One region of the Arthrobacter sp. TmtSoilC48 genome, then DNA from elsewhere that is predicted to be linked to it. Evidence: riboswitches for the same ligand, from Rfam matches in the RefSeq annotation. Region 1 holds a riboswitch; the other holds the start of a gene.

The links. A riboswitch is a leader RNA that binds a small molecule or an ion and turns the genes downstream of it on or off. The one in region 1 is predicted to bind S-adenosylmethionine.
Region 2: another riboswitch for S-adenosylmethionine. It lies ahead of AC6I97_RS05150 (DUF1737 domain-containing protein); the one in region 1 lies ahead of metX (homoserine O-acetyltransferase MetX).

What each region holds. Positions count from the first base shown of each region.
Region 1 covers NZ_AP046049.1:3,667,548-3,673,437, forward strand. Annotated here, with positions in the region: gene AC6I97_RS17020 (SGNH/GDSL hydrolase family protein) at 1-137, shown strand, start outside; gene AC6I97_RS17025 (winged helix DNA-binding domain-containing protein) at 167-1,402, shown strand; gene AC6I97_RS17030 (hypothetical protein) at 1,446-1,847, shown strand; gene metX (homoserine O-acetyltransferase MetX) at 1,854-2,975, opposite strand; SAM riboswitch class IV at 2,990-3,104, opposite strand; gene AC6I97_RS17040 (bifunctional o-acetylhomoserine/o-acetylserine sulfhydrylase) at 3,256-4,611, opposite strand; gene AC6I97_RS17045 (VOC family protein) at 4,799-5,437, shown strand; gene AC6I97_RS17050 (CPBP family intramembrane glutamic endopeptidase) at 5,615-5,890, opposite strand, start outside.
Region 2 covers NZ_AP046049.1:1,074,565-1,080,454, forward strand. Annotated here, with positions in the region: gene AC6I97_RS05130 (glutamate--cysteine ligase 2) at 56-1,270, shown strand; gene AC6I97_RS05135 (hypothetical protein) at 1,267-1,863, opposite strand; gene AC6I97_RS05140 (O-succinylhomoserine sulfhydrylase) at 1,874-3,082, opposite strand; gene AC6I97_RS05145 (rhodanese-like domain-containing protein) at 3,083-3,493, opposite strand; gene AC6I97_RS05150 (DUF1737 domain-containing protein) at 3,490-3,756, opposite strand; SAM riboswitch class IV at 3,771-3,882, opposite strand; gene AC6I97_RS05155 (NtaA/DmoA family FMN-dependent monooxygenase) at 4,049-5,377, shown strand; gene AC6I97_RS05160 (aromatic amino acid ammonia-lyase) at 5,380-5,890, shown strand, end outside.

The DNA.
Region 1 (5,890 bases):
TGTGGGCCCGCGAGTACTTTGTTCCGTGGGTTATCCGCAGGTTGCGGCATCGATCCTCCGGCGACGGCATCACCCCCAAACGCCCGACGCCGGGACCGGTCTTCGGCCCCAACGGCACCATGCTGCCGCGCGGCTGAGCTGATGCGACTGCGGCCGGGAGGATTCGATGCAGCCTAACAATGTTGTCCCCCTGCGCCTTCGCCGTCAGCAGCTGCGGGCTCCCTACGGCGAAAACGTTGATGATGTTCTGCGCAACCTCCTGGCGGTGCAGTCGCAGGAATTTCCGTATGCCAGGTGGAGCCTCGCCCAGAGGGCGGTCGGGAGCACTGCCCAGAGGGCGGTCGGGAGCACTGCCCAGAGGGCGGTCGGGAGAACTGCCCAGAGGGCGGTCGGGAGCACTGCCCAAAGGGCGGTCGGGAGCACTGCCGATGAGGTGGAGCAGGCGGTGGCTGATGGCAGGATCCTCCGGACGCATATCCTGCGGCCGACGTGGCATTTTGTGCACCGTGACGACCTCGGCTGGTTGATGGGTTTGTCTGCAGATCGCCTTCATCAAGGCAACAAGGGCATGTACCGGCAGGCGGGAGTTGATGAGCACGCAGCCGCCCGCAGCGGGCACATCCTTGCCGAAGCGGTGGCCGGTGGAGCCCACAAAACACGCGAAGAACTAGCCGGAATTCTGGAAAAGGCGGGGCTCCCCGGCAAAGGCCTTGGCTTCGTTTACCACCTCATGCACGCCGAGATCAGCAAAATCCTGGTGAGCGGCAGCCCGGTCCGTTCTGCAGGGGGTGCACTGAAACAGACATACGCCTTGTTCGAGGAACGTGTGCCCGACGGCAATATGTCCCTGACGGAGGACGGCGACCGCGAATGGGCCTTGGGCCAGCTGGCCCTGCGGTACTTCAGCAGCCGGGGACCTGCCACCATCAAGGACTGTGCCGCGTGGTCCGGACTGACCATCAAGGATGTACGGCTTGGCTTGCAGGTAGCTGAAGAGTCCGTTCCGGGCGCGTTGGCAACTGTGGCGGTGGACGGCTTGGACTTCTACTTGCCAGCAGAAGATGTGGAGGCACTTGCAGCGACTCCCCCACCAGGTGACGATGGGCCAGGACTTCCCCGTGTCGATCTCATCCAGTGCTACGACGAGTACGTGATGGGCTATTCACAATCGAGGCATTACCTCGGCGGCAGGGCGCCCTATTTCCCCGAGGGCGATGCTCCAATTCACGTGGTGTTGCTGGATGGCAGGTTGACCGGATGGTGGCGCCACAGCTTCTCGGATGGGATCTGCGAACTCGACATCAGAATGAACAGGCCACTCACAACAGCCGAACAACAAGCCTTGGAGGCAGAAGTGGAACGCTACGGGAAGTTCCTGGGCATGGAGACAAAGCTGGTGTGAAACTGCGGGACTAAGCTGGGTTAAGACCTAGGAGGCCTGCACCGTGAACAATCTGATCTTCTGGATCATCGTCTGCTCGTGGCTGATTCCCATGGGGATACGCATGTACAACAAGTCCCGGGCGCGGCGGCTCCAGGACCGCAATTTCCCGGGCCCGAATTATCCGGGCCCCGGCTATCCCCCGCAGAATCTTCCGGGACCGGGTTACCCGCAGCCGAATTATCCGGGCTATCCCACGCAGCCCACCACCATCCGCCCTGCCGATGCCCCACCGCCGCCAGGACCGGCGTCGAACGCTTCTTCACCTACGTTTCCGAGCCACAGCGGCTCTGAGCAGCAAGGCTTCCGCGCGCGCAAGCTGGCCGAACTGGACCTCAAGTTCAGCAACGGCGAAATTGCCATGGAGGATTACATGAAGCAGCGCGGCGACATCATGAACGGCTGAGCCGGCTTAGGCGAAGAAGGCCTCGCGAAGCTGCTTCGATAGTTGCCCGATTTCGGTGAGGAAGCCATCGTGGCCGATGGGGGCCTCGATCACGTGGACAGGCACATTGCCTGGCAGGTTTTGCGCCAGTTCCACTGACTGGGCCGGAAAATAGAGGCGGTCGGAATCGACGGCTGCCACAAAGAATTCAGCAGTGGCCGCGGCCAAGGCTTCCTTCAAGGTGCCCCGGCCCCGTCTGATGTCGTGGGACATCAGCGCCTCGGTGATGGCGATGTAACTGTTCGCATCGAACCGGCGCACCAGCTTGGTGCCTTGGTGATCGAGGTAGCTTTCCACCTGGTAGCGGCCACGCTCCCCCAGGACCGCAGCGGCCAGGGGCGTCTCCTGGTGCTGGGCTTCCCGGCCGAAGCGGACATCAAGCTCCAGCGCTGACCGGTACGTGATGTGCGCTATCCGTCGGGCCAGGGCAAGGCCTGCCTCAGGAGTTGGTCCACCGTAGTAATCGCCGTTGTTGAAGTTCGGGTCCTGGCGGATGGCGAGCGTCTGCGACTGGGCGAAAGCGATTTGCTCGGCTGTGCTGTAGGCGCCCACAGAAATAACCGCGCACCGCTGAACACGCTCAGGGAAGGTGACCGCCCACTCAAGTGCCCGCGCCCCACCCATGGAACCGCCAAGGACTGCGTGCCATGCCTTGATCCCCAAAGCATCAGCGAGCCGGGCTTCAGCCACCGTGCTGTCGCGCAACGTGATCAGCGGGAAGCGGGATCCCCAGGGCCGTCCGTCCGGCGCCTCTGACGATGGGCCCGTGCTACCGTAACAGCCGCCCACAATGTTGATGGAGATAACGAAGAACCGGTTGGTGTCGATCGTCGCGCCGGGACCAACGAGTTGCTCCCACCAGCCTTCCTCATCAGTTGCACCGCGGGCCACATGCGTGCTGCCCGTCAGTGCGTGCTGAACCAGGACTGCGTTGGACGCATCCGCATTCAACTGCCCCCAGGTTTCGTAGGCAAGCACAACATCCGGGAGAAAACCGCCGGCTTCAAGTTCCAGCGAACCTACGCCGGCGTACTTGACCGTCCCGTCTTCTTTGCCCGGTTTGGGGGGTGCTGTAGCAGTAATGGTCATTCCTTTGACACCTAACCTCGCGCTTGCCTGCCGCCTTGCGTGCGACAGGCCAGGTCTTCACCCGGGGCACCCCACCGCGGAGGAGGGTTGCCGGCCAGCAAGCCGGGGCTGTCGCTGGCACTCATGACCTAATACGTAGAGTCTAGGAAAAATACCGCTGTCTTGGCGAAGAATGTGACAGCTGTGTGACGGTTTGGCGCCGCTTCGTTCAGGAACACGCACCGCGAAGGGCCGCCCGGCGAATTTTCGACGGCGGGCGGCCGCTCTCCCAGCAGCGCGATTAAGCGCCTTTGGCAGCCCGGAAACCGGCCTCCAGATCAGCAATAATGTCGTCCACGTGCTCTATTCCCACAGAGAGGCGGACGAGGCCTGGATTCACGCCCGCAACCAGCTGCTGTTCGACCGTGAGCTGGCTGTGGGTAGTCGACGCCGGGTGGATAACCAGCGAGCGGACGTCACCGATGTTGGCAACATGGGAGTGCAACTCCAGGCCGTCGACGAATCGCTTGCCGGCCTCGACGCCACCCTTGATGTTGAATGCCACCACTGCACCGGTACCCCTCGGCCCGTACTTACGGCCGCGGTCGTACCAAGGGCTGGACGGCAGGCCCGCGAAGGCAACCGATTCGACGTCGTCATGGGCTTCCAGCCATTCAGCCACTTTGGTGGCGTTCGAGACGTGACGCTCGACGCGCAGGCTCAGGGTTTCCAGGCCCTGGGCGATGAGGAAGGCGTTGAACGGGGAAACCGCCGAACCCAGATCGCGCAGCAACTGCACGCGCGCCTTGAGAATGTAGGAGAGGTTGGCTCCGAGCGCGCCATCCTTGCCAAGGTCCCGGGCGTAAACGAGTCCGTTGTAGCTGGGGTCCGGAGTATTGAATCCGGGGAAGCGCTCCGGGTCCTTGCCGAAATCAAAGTTTCCGGAGTCCACGATCACGCCGGCGATCGCCGCGCCGTGGCCGCCCAGATACTTGGTAGCCGAGTGCACCACGATGTCCGCACCCCACTCGATGGGACGGATGAGGTAGGGGGTTGAGAGCGTGTTATCCACGATGAGCGGCACGCCAGCCTCGTGCGCGGCGCGTGAAACACCCTCGATGTCCAGGACGTCCTGGCGCGGATTGGACACAACCTCGCCGAAGAACAGCTTGGTGTTGGGCTGCACGGCGTCCCGCCACTGGTCCAGGTTGTCCGGATCCTCCACGAACGTCACGGAGATGCCGAACTTCTTCAGAGTGTGCGCCAGCAGGTTGTAGGTGCCACCGTAGAGGCTGGGGCTCGCGACGACATGGTCTCCGGCCTCGGCAATGTTCAGGATAGCGAAGGTTTCCGCGGCCTGTCCTGAGCTAAGGAGCAACGCGCCCAGCCCGCCTTCGAGGCTGGCGATCCGCTGCTCCACGGCGTCTTGTGTTGGGTTGCCGATACGCGTGTAGATCGGGGCGAGCTCGGCCAGTGCAAAGCGGTTGGCTGCGCTCTCTGCGCTCGGGAAAACGAAGGACGTGGTCTGGTAGATCGGAAGCGACCGCGCCCCCGTGGCAGCGTCGGGCTCCTGCCCTGCGTGGATCTGGCGGGTTTCGAAAGACCATCCTTGGGACATTGGGTTCTCCTCTTCGTGGCGCGCGGGTTTGCCGTTGATCGCTGTAGGCGTGGGCTGGGGCCAGTCTAGGAAGCGCCCGGGTACTTGGACAGCATTGTGACGAAGGCAGTATTTTTCAGTCTTTACGCGACCCGGCGTGAAGCGTTCCAGCGGCGCACAATAACATCCCATGTTAGTAAGGCTTCCCTTAGCTGAGACCCCGATCACAAAGTGCCAAGATGAAGCCATGCGCATGGATCACGTCTCTTACGCTTGTGAACGAGATGGCCTTTTGGCCACCACCGAACGAATTTCCGCAGCTCTGGGAGTGGACGCAGTCCGGGGCGGAGTGCACCCGCGCTTCGGTACCCGGAACATGATCATTCCCTTGGCGGATAACAAATACCTGGAAGTCGTAGAGGTCCTGGACCACCCTGCTTCCGACAAGGCACCCTTTGGCCAGGCAGTCCGCGCACGCTCGGCGGCTGGCGGCGGTTGGATGGGCTGGTGCGTCGCCGTTGACGACCTCGCCCCCTTCGAGGAACGCCTCGGCCGGTCCGCAGTTCCGGGCAACCGCAAGTTCCCGGATGGCCGCGAACTCGTATGGCAGCAGATCGGCATTCTCGGCTTGATCGCCGATCCCCAGGTGCCTTACCTGCTCAAGTGGGAGGGCGATCCCTCACTGCACCCGTCCAAGGTCTATGAGAGTGACGTCAAGATGTCCAGCCTCACCATTGCAGGCTCGGCGGAGCGCGTTACCGAATGGCTGGGCGAGCCCGTCGAGAAGCCGCTTGAGGACGTCGCTGTCCAGTGGATGGCCCCGCACGGTACGCCTGGCATCATGTCCGTCACTTTCGAAACCGCATCCGGCGCCGTCACTATCTGACGCACACCTTCCCTGGGGCCTGGTCCCCTCCAGTCCAGCATGTTGGGTCACAGGTCCAGTGTGTCCGGTCAAGCTTCGGCCGCCATCAGCGGGTGCCAACGACGTCACCCACCGATGGCGGCCGGATTTCTCTTTAAGGGTCCCCTGGCTTTAAGGGTCCCCTGGCTTCAAGGCTGTCTAGCCCAGGCCTATCGCCTTGCCGAAGAGGCTGAAGCCAACGAACGCGACGATGTCCAGCAGCGCATGCGCAATGACCAAAGGCATCACCCGCTTCGTCTTGGTATAGATCCCGGCGAAGACCAAGCCCATGGCGAAGTTGCCGATGAACGGCCCGAAGCCTTGATACAAGTGGTAGCTGCCGCGAAGGGCCGCGCTCACGACAATGGCCAGCGGCGTGCTCCAACCGAATTTTCCGAAACGGTCCATGAGGTATCCCACGACGATCACTTCCTC
Region 2 (5,890 bases), 2.6 Mb from region 1:
CGTAAGTGACCCCGCGTTGCTGTAACCCGGATGCCGCATGAAGCACAATGGTGCCATGCGGACTTTCGGGGTGGAGGAAGAGCTACTCATCGTCGATCCTGTGACGGGCGAGCCCCTGGCCCTCGCGGATGCTCTGCTCGCAGGGCCGGAAGCGGCGCTTGAAAGCGGGATGGGGCTCAGCCACGAACTGAAACTGGAGCAGATCGAAACCCAGACCCGGCCGTGCCATACCTACACCGAGCTCCTCCAGCAGATCCGGCGTGGACGTGCCATGGCCGATGACGCCGCCAGGAAGCACAACGCCCGGGTGGCCGCGATTGCCACCTCGCCACTGGCCAAGAACACCCATACCACCCCGGATCCCCGCTTCGCCGTGATGCTTGAGCGCTTCGGGTTGACGGCCCACGAGCAACTGACCTGCGGTTTCCATGTGCATACCGCTGTGGAGTCCCCTGAAGAGGGCGTGGTGGTCCTCGACCACATCCGCGACAAACTTGCTGTCTTGACGGCCATCAGCGCCAATTCCCCCTACTGGCGTGGGTTGCCCACGGGTTTCGAGAGCTATCGGATCCAGGCCTGGAACCGGTGGCCAACGTCCGGGCCTTCTGCCGTTTTTGGTTCGTTGACTGCCTACCGGCGCATGGTCCAGCGCCTCCTGGACACGGGGGTTCTCCTTGATGAGGGCATGATCTACTTCGACGCGCGCATCTCCCGCAACCATCCCACTGTGGAAGTCAGGGTGGCTGACGTCTGCCTCCGTTCGGAGGACGCAGCCTTGATTGCGGTGCTTGTGAGGGCATTGGTTGAGACTGCTTCCCTGGAAATGCTCGACGGCGTTGAGCCCGCCTCGGTTCCGACTGCCCTGCTCCGGATGGCGAGTTGGCAAGCGAGCAATTCCGGACTTCGGGGAGACCTCCTGGACTTTGGCGACTTCCGTCCCCAGCCGGCAGCGGACGTGGTCTGGGCTTTGGTGGATTACCTGAGCCCGGTCCTGGATGACCAAGGTGAACTGGAGTTGGTGAAGGCCGGAATCGCGGACGTTCTTGAGCGCGGGAACGGGGCCCGGGAGCAACGCGAAGCAGCAGAGCGTTTCAACAACCGGCAGCATGACGCCCGGAATCCGCCAGGGAGTCCGCCGAGCAGGGAGGCCTTGGGGGCGGTGGTTGGGCATGCGGTGAAGGCGACGATTCGTGGTGCTGCCGCAGATGCACGTAAGGACCCGGCCCCCAACCTGACGGCGCCCATCCTGACGAGGGTCCGCAGGCCTTAGGCTACTGCGGAGTCAGTCCCGTCCCACGTCATCAAGTAAGCCCCCGCCAAGCCCTCGACGAGGTAGAACACGAACGGCGGGATGTCCTTCTTCGCCACAAGGATGGCGCCGTATATGGGCGCGCTGGCTGCGGCCGTGACTCCGATCCACCGTTTGGTGGGCAAGGAAAGAAGGCTTCCGCCGAGCGCAGCCAGGGCAAGAACGTGGAGCCCGGAATAGGCAAGGAAGGGCGCATTCGATCCACGGCCGTAGGCAAAGCGTTCCAGATCCGCGGCCCGGCGGGACAAACTGGAGACAAAGAGCGGAGCACCTGCCAGTAAAGCTGCCGCGGCTGCAACAGCCCAACGCTTCGCCTGTCCGCGCGGAAGACGACGGGCAAAGGCTGCGTATCCCACCGGCACCGCGACTGTTCCGGCAGCAGCGAGGTGCTGGCCGATCACCCAGCCACGCTGGCCGGCCTCAAGCATACGAAGACGTTCAGCGGCATCAGGGGTGATGTAGACACGCGATACAGGCGAGATCCCTGCAAACCACACCGCCGTACCGGCAACGATGACTGCTCCGGCACGGCGATGGGGGTGGTTCCCGCTCATGGCAGCAAGGTTAGACCTGTTTGAGGGCCTTCTCCAGATCCAGAATGAGATCGTCCACGTCTTCCAGGCCAACGGACAAACGGACCACGCCGTCGCTCAGCCCAATGGCCGCACGCCCTTCGGGCCCCATGGCCCGGTGGGTAGTGGTGGCCGGGTGCGTGATGAGGGACTTGGAGTCGCCCAGGTTGTTGGAGATGTCGATGACGCGCAGACCGTCCAGCAATGCAAACGCGGCATCCTTGGCCGAACGCCCGGAGGAGGGCAGCAACTCGAAGGTCAGCACGGTACCGCCGGCCTTCATTTGCTTGGCTGCCAGCTCGTACTGAGGGTGCGATTTCAGCAAGGGGTACTTGACCCAGTTGATGGCAGGCTGCTGCTCGAGCCATTCCGCGATTTTCAAAGCAGACGCCGAGCTGTGGTTCACCCGCAGGCCGATCGTCTCCAGGCCCTTGGTCAACACCCAGGCATTGAAGGCGGAGAGTGAAGGTCCGGTGTGCCGCATCAACTGCTTGACCGGGCCATCGATGAATGCCTTGGTGCCCAGGATTGCGCCGCCGAGGACACGCCCCTGGCCATCGATGTGCTTGGTTCCGGAGTACACAATGACGTCCGCGCCCAGGTCACCGCAACGCTGGAGCAAGGGTGTGGCAAAGACGTTGTCGACGACGACGGTCGCTCCCGCAGCATGCGCCAGCTCGCTGACGGCGGCGATGTCCACGATTTCCTGCATGGGGTTCGAGGGCGACTCGAAGAACACGGCGGTGGTCGGTTCGGAGAGGGCAGCCCGCCACTGGTCGAGGTCGGGACCGTCGACGAACACGGTCTCCACGCCCCAGCGCGGCAGGATCTCGTTGAGGATTACGAAGCACGAGCCGAACAGGGAACGGGCGGCAACCACGCGATCACCGGCAGCCAGGAGGGCACCCAAGGCGGTGAACACCGCGGACATGCCTGACGCCGTCGCGAAGCATGCCTCGGTTCCTTCGAGCAACCGCAACCGTTCCTGGAACGTGGCTACAGAGGGGTTGCCGTAGCGGGAGTAAACGAAGCGTTCGTCCTCGCCGGTGAAGGCGCGTTCGGCGGCGGCAGCGGATTCGTAGACGAAGCCGGAGTTCAGGAAAACGGGTTCGGACGTCTCCTGGAAGTTGGTACGGTCAAGGCCGCCGCGTACTGCCTGGGTGTCAGGGCTCCAGCTGGCGGCATCGGGATTGAAAGTCACTTAGTCGTTCCCCAGGTTGGTTGGCAGGCCGCGGTTCTTCCAGCCGTTGATGGTCCGTTCGCCGTAGCGGTCCGGGTCGCCTTCGAAGCCCTCAAGCACGTTGTAGGCGGTGAACCCGGCCTGCGTCGCGGCGATGGCGGCCGAGATGGAGCGCTGGCCTGAGCGGCAGATGAAAACGAGTTCCACGCCCTCACCCTCGGGTGCCTGCTGCTGCAGGTCCTCGATGAAGCGGGAGTTGGGAATGCCACCGGCGAGGTTCCACTGAATGAACAGGGGATCATTCTCTGTGGCTTTGGTGTCCGGGATGCCGATGTGGGCCCACTCGGCCTCGGTGCGGACGTCTACCAGGATTGCGCCTTCTTCAAGCTTGGCCCACGCGTCCTGCGGGGTCAGGTCACCTGCGTAACTCATGCGTGTCCCTCGAATGCTTCTTCGTCGTCGTCGTTCTCCAACTGGTCAACAGCATTCGCGACGGCGGCGTCTGCGTTGGCGATGGCAGCGGGCAGGACGACCGCCTGCGCCACGATGACATCCGTGCCATTGAACGTGGCTGCCGGGCTGCCGTGGAGCACGTAGCCGTCGGCGAGGGCCGTGGTGATCCGCTCGCAGAATTCACGGGTATCCGGACCTGTAATCAGGCGGTAGGAGAGTTTTTCTTCAGTGGTTTCAGGCATTGGCTGGTGCTCCTCAGTCACGCTTGCAGTTCGAAGTGTCGATACGCCGAGTAGTCACCTGAGGCACCCCGCCGGAGAGAGGGTTGCCGACCAGCAAGTCAGGGCTTGGCGCTGGTGCTCATTACTCAAGAAAAACGTAACATCCCGCGGCGGCGGCCCGCACTTGCAAGCGGTTACGCGGTCGTCATGTTGCGTAACCGGCCGGTGCTGGAGTAGCAGCCCAAATGTGACGCCCCGGGAGCATAATTGACGCAGTACGACCCCCTGTAACTTCGCAAGAAATCAGGTCGCGGTGAACGGACAAGGCAGCTCTACACTCAAGCCCATGCTGCATTTTGGATGGTTCGTGGGCCACGGTTTTGGTGTCCAGGGATGGGGAACTCCCGGCTACAGCCTGGGCTACGACTGGAAGAAGCCTGCCCTGTATCAAGACGCCGTCCGCGCGTTTGAGCAATCCGGCCTTGACCTCTTCATCATCGAGGACTCCCTTACTGTTCCCGATACCTATGGCGGCACTGCCGAGGTCTCGCTGGCACACGCCTCCTTTGCGCCCAAACATGATCCCTTGGCCCTGGTGCCGTACCTCCTGTCCGCAACCGAGCACCTTGGAATCGTCCCGACGGTCAGCGCATCGTTCTATCCGCCTTTCACTGCGGCCCGCCTCCTGGCCACGCTGCAGCATTTCTCCGAGGGGCAGTTGGGATGGAACGTTGTCACCTCCGGCAGCGACCTCGCAGCGCAGAATTACGGTTTGGACCAGCAGATTGAACACGACCTTCGATATGAGAAGGCGGAGGAATTCGTCGACGTCGTCCGCAGGCTTTGGCGGAGCTGGGAACCGGACGCCGTCCTTGAGGACGTTGAGGCCGGCGTATTCGCCGACCACACCAAAGTGCACCCTATTAACCACCAGGGTGACTTCTTCAAGGTCCGCGGTCCCCTCAACACCGCACCTCTGCCGGAGGAGCCCGTACTGGTGCAGGCCGGCGCTTCTCCCCGCGGCAAAGCGTTCGCGGGTGGGCATGCAGACGTGGCGATCGCCTTGGCCCGTGGCGTTGACGGCATGAAGGCCTACCGGGATTCCATCCGTGCCGAGGCTGCCAAGGCGGGCAGGAACCCCGACGACGTCAAGGTACTTTTCGTGCTAAAGCCCACCGTGGTTGGTTCATCGGCCGAGGCCGGGGAGTTGCGTGCGCAGCGCCGGGAGCTAACCCAGCGTGATATCGACAGCCAGCTCAATTCGATCTCCTACCTGTCCGTGATCGACTTCAAGCAATTCGACCTTGATGCGCCGTTGCCCGAATTGAGCACCAACAGCAACCAAGGCACGTTGGAGCACTTCGCCAAGGCGGCACCTCCGGGGTCTACCCTGCGCCAGATCCTTCAGGCACGCAGCGGTGGCGCCGGTGATTCGATCATCGGCACGGTTGGTGAAATCTCGGATTATCTCGAGGAGACCGGCGAGGCTGTGGGTGGCGACGGCTTCCTCTTCTCCGGCTTCGTGGACCCCGTCACCGTGCACGGCGTCTTGGACAAGCTCACTCCCGAACTGCGCCGCCGTGGCCTGTTGAGGAAGAGTTACGGCGACGGTGGCTTCCGCCAGAACCTTCTGGACTTCTGACGATGTCCTCCGAGCCCCGGACCCTGTTGATCGGCACATCGCCGGTGGACCCTGAGCGCGTAGCGCAGGCTGCCTTGGATCCGGCGTTTCACGTGAAACTCAACCATGATGCGTTGTCTTTGATCGGCCGCTCACGCGAAGTGCTGGAGCGCGCTGCGACCTCAGGGCAGAGAATCTACGGCCTGAACACCCTCCTCGGATCCGGACGGGATACGGCCGTGGAGGAGAAATCGGTTCTTGCCTATCAAATCCAAGTAGTCAGATACCACAACAGCGGCGTGGGCGCGCATCTGGACCGGCCCTCCGCCCGCGCTGTGATCCTCGCCCGGCTCATCGGCTTCAGCCGCGGCGGCTCCGGCGTGCAGCCGGAGACAGCCCGGTTCTATGCGGAACTGCTCAACCGTGGGGTTCTTCCCGCCATCCCGCGCGAAGGCTCAGTCGGCTCCTCGGACCTCACCCAGCTGGCCGCCGTCGCCGCCGTCGCCATCGGTGAAGGTGAAGCGATCGACGCGA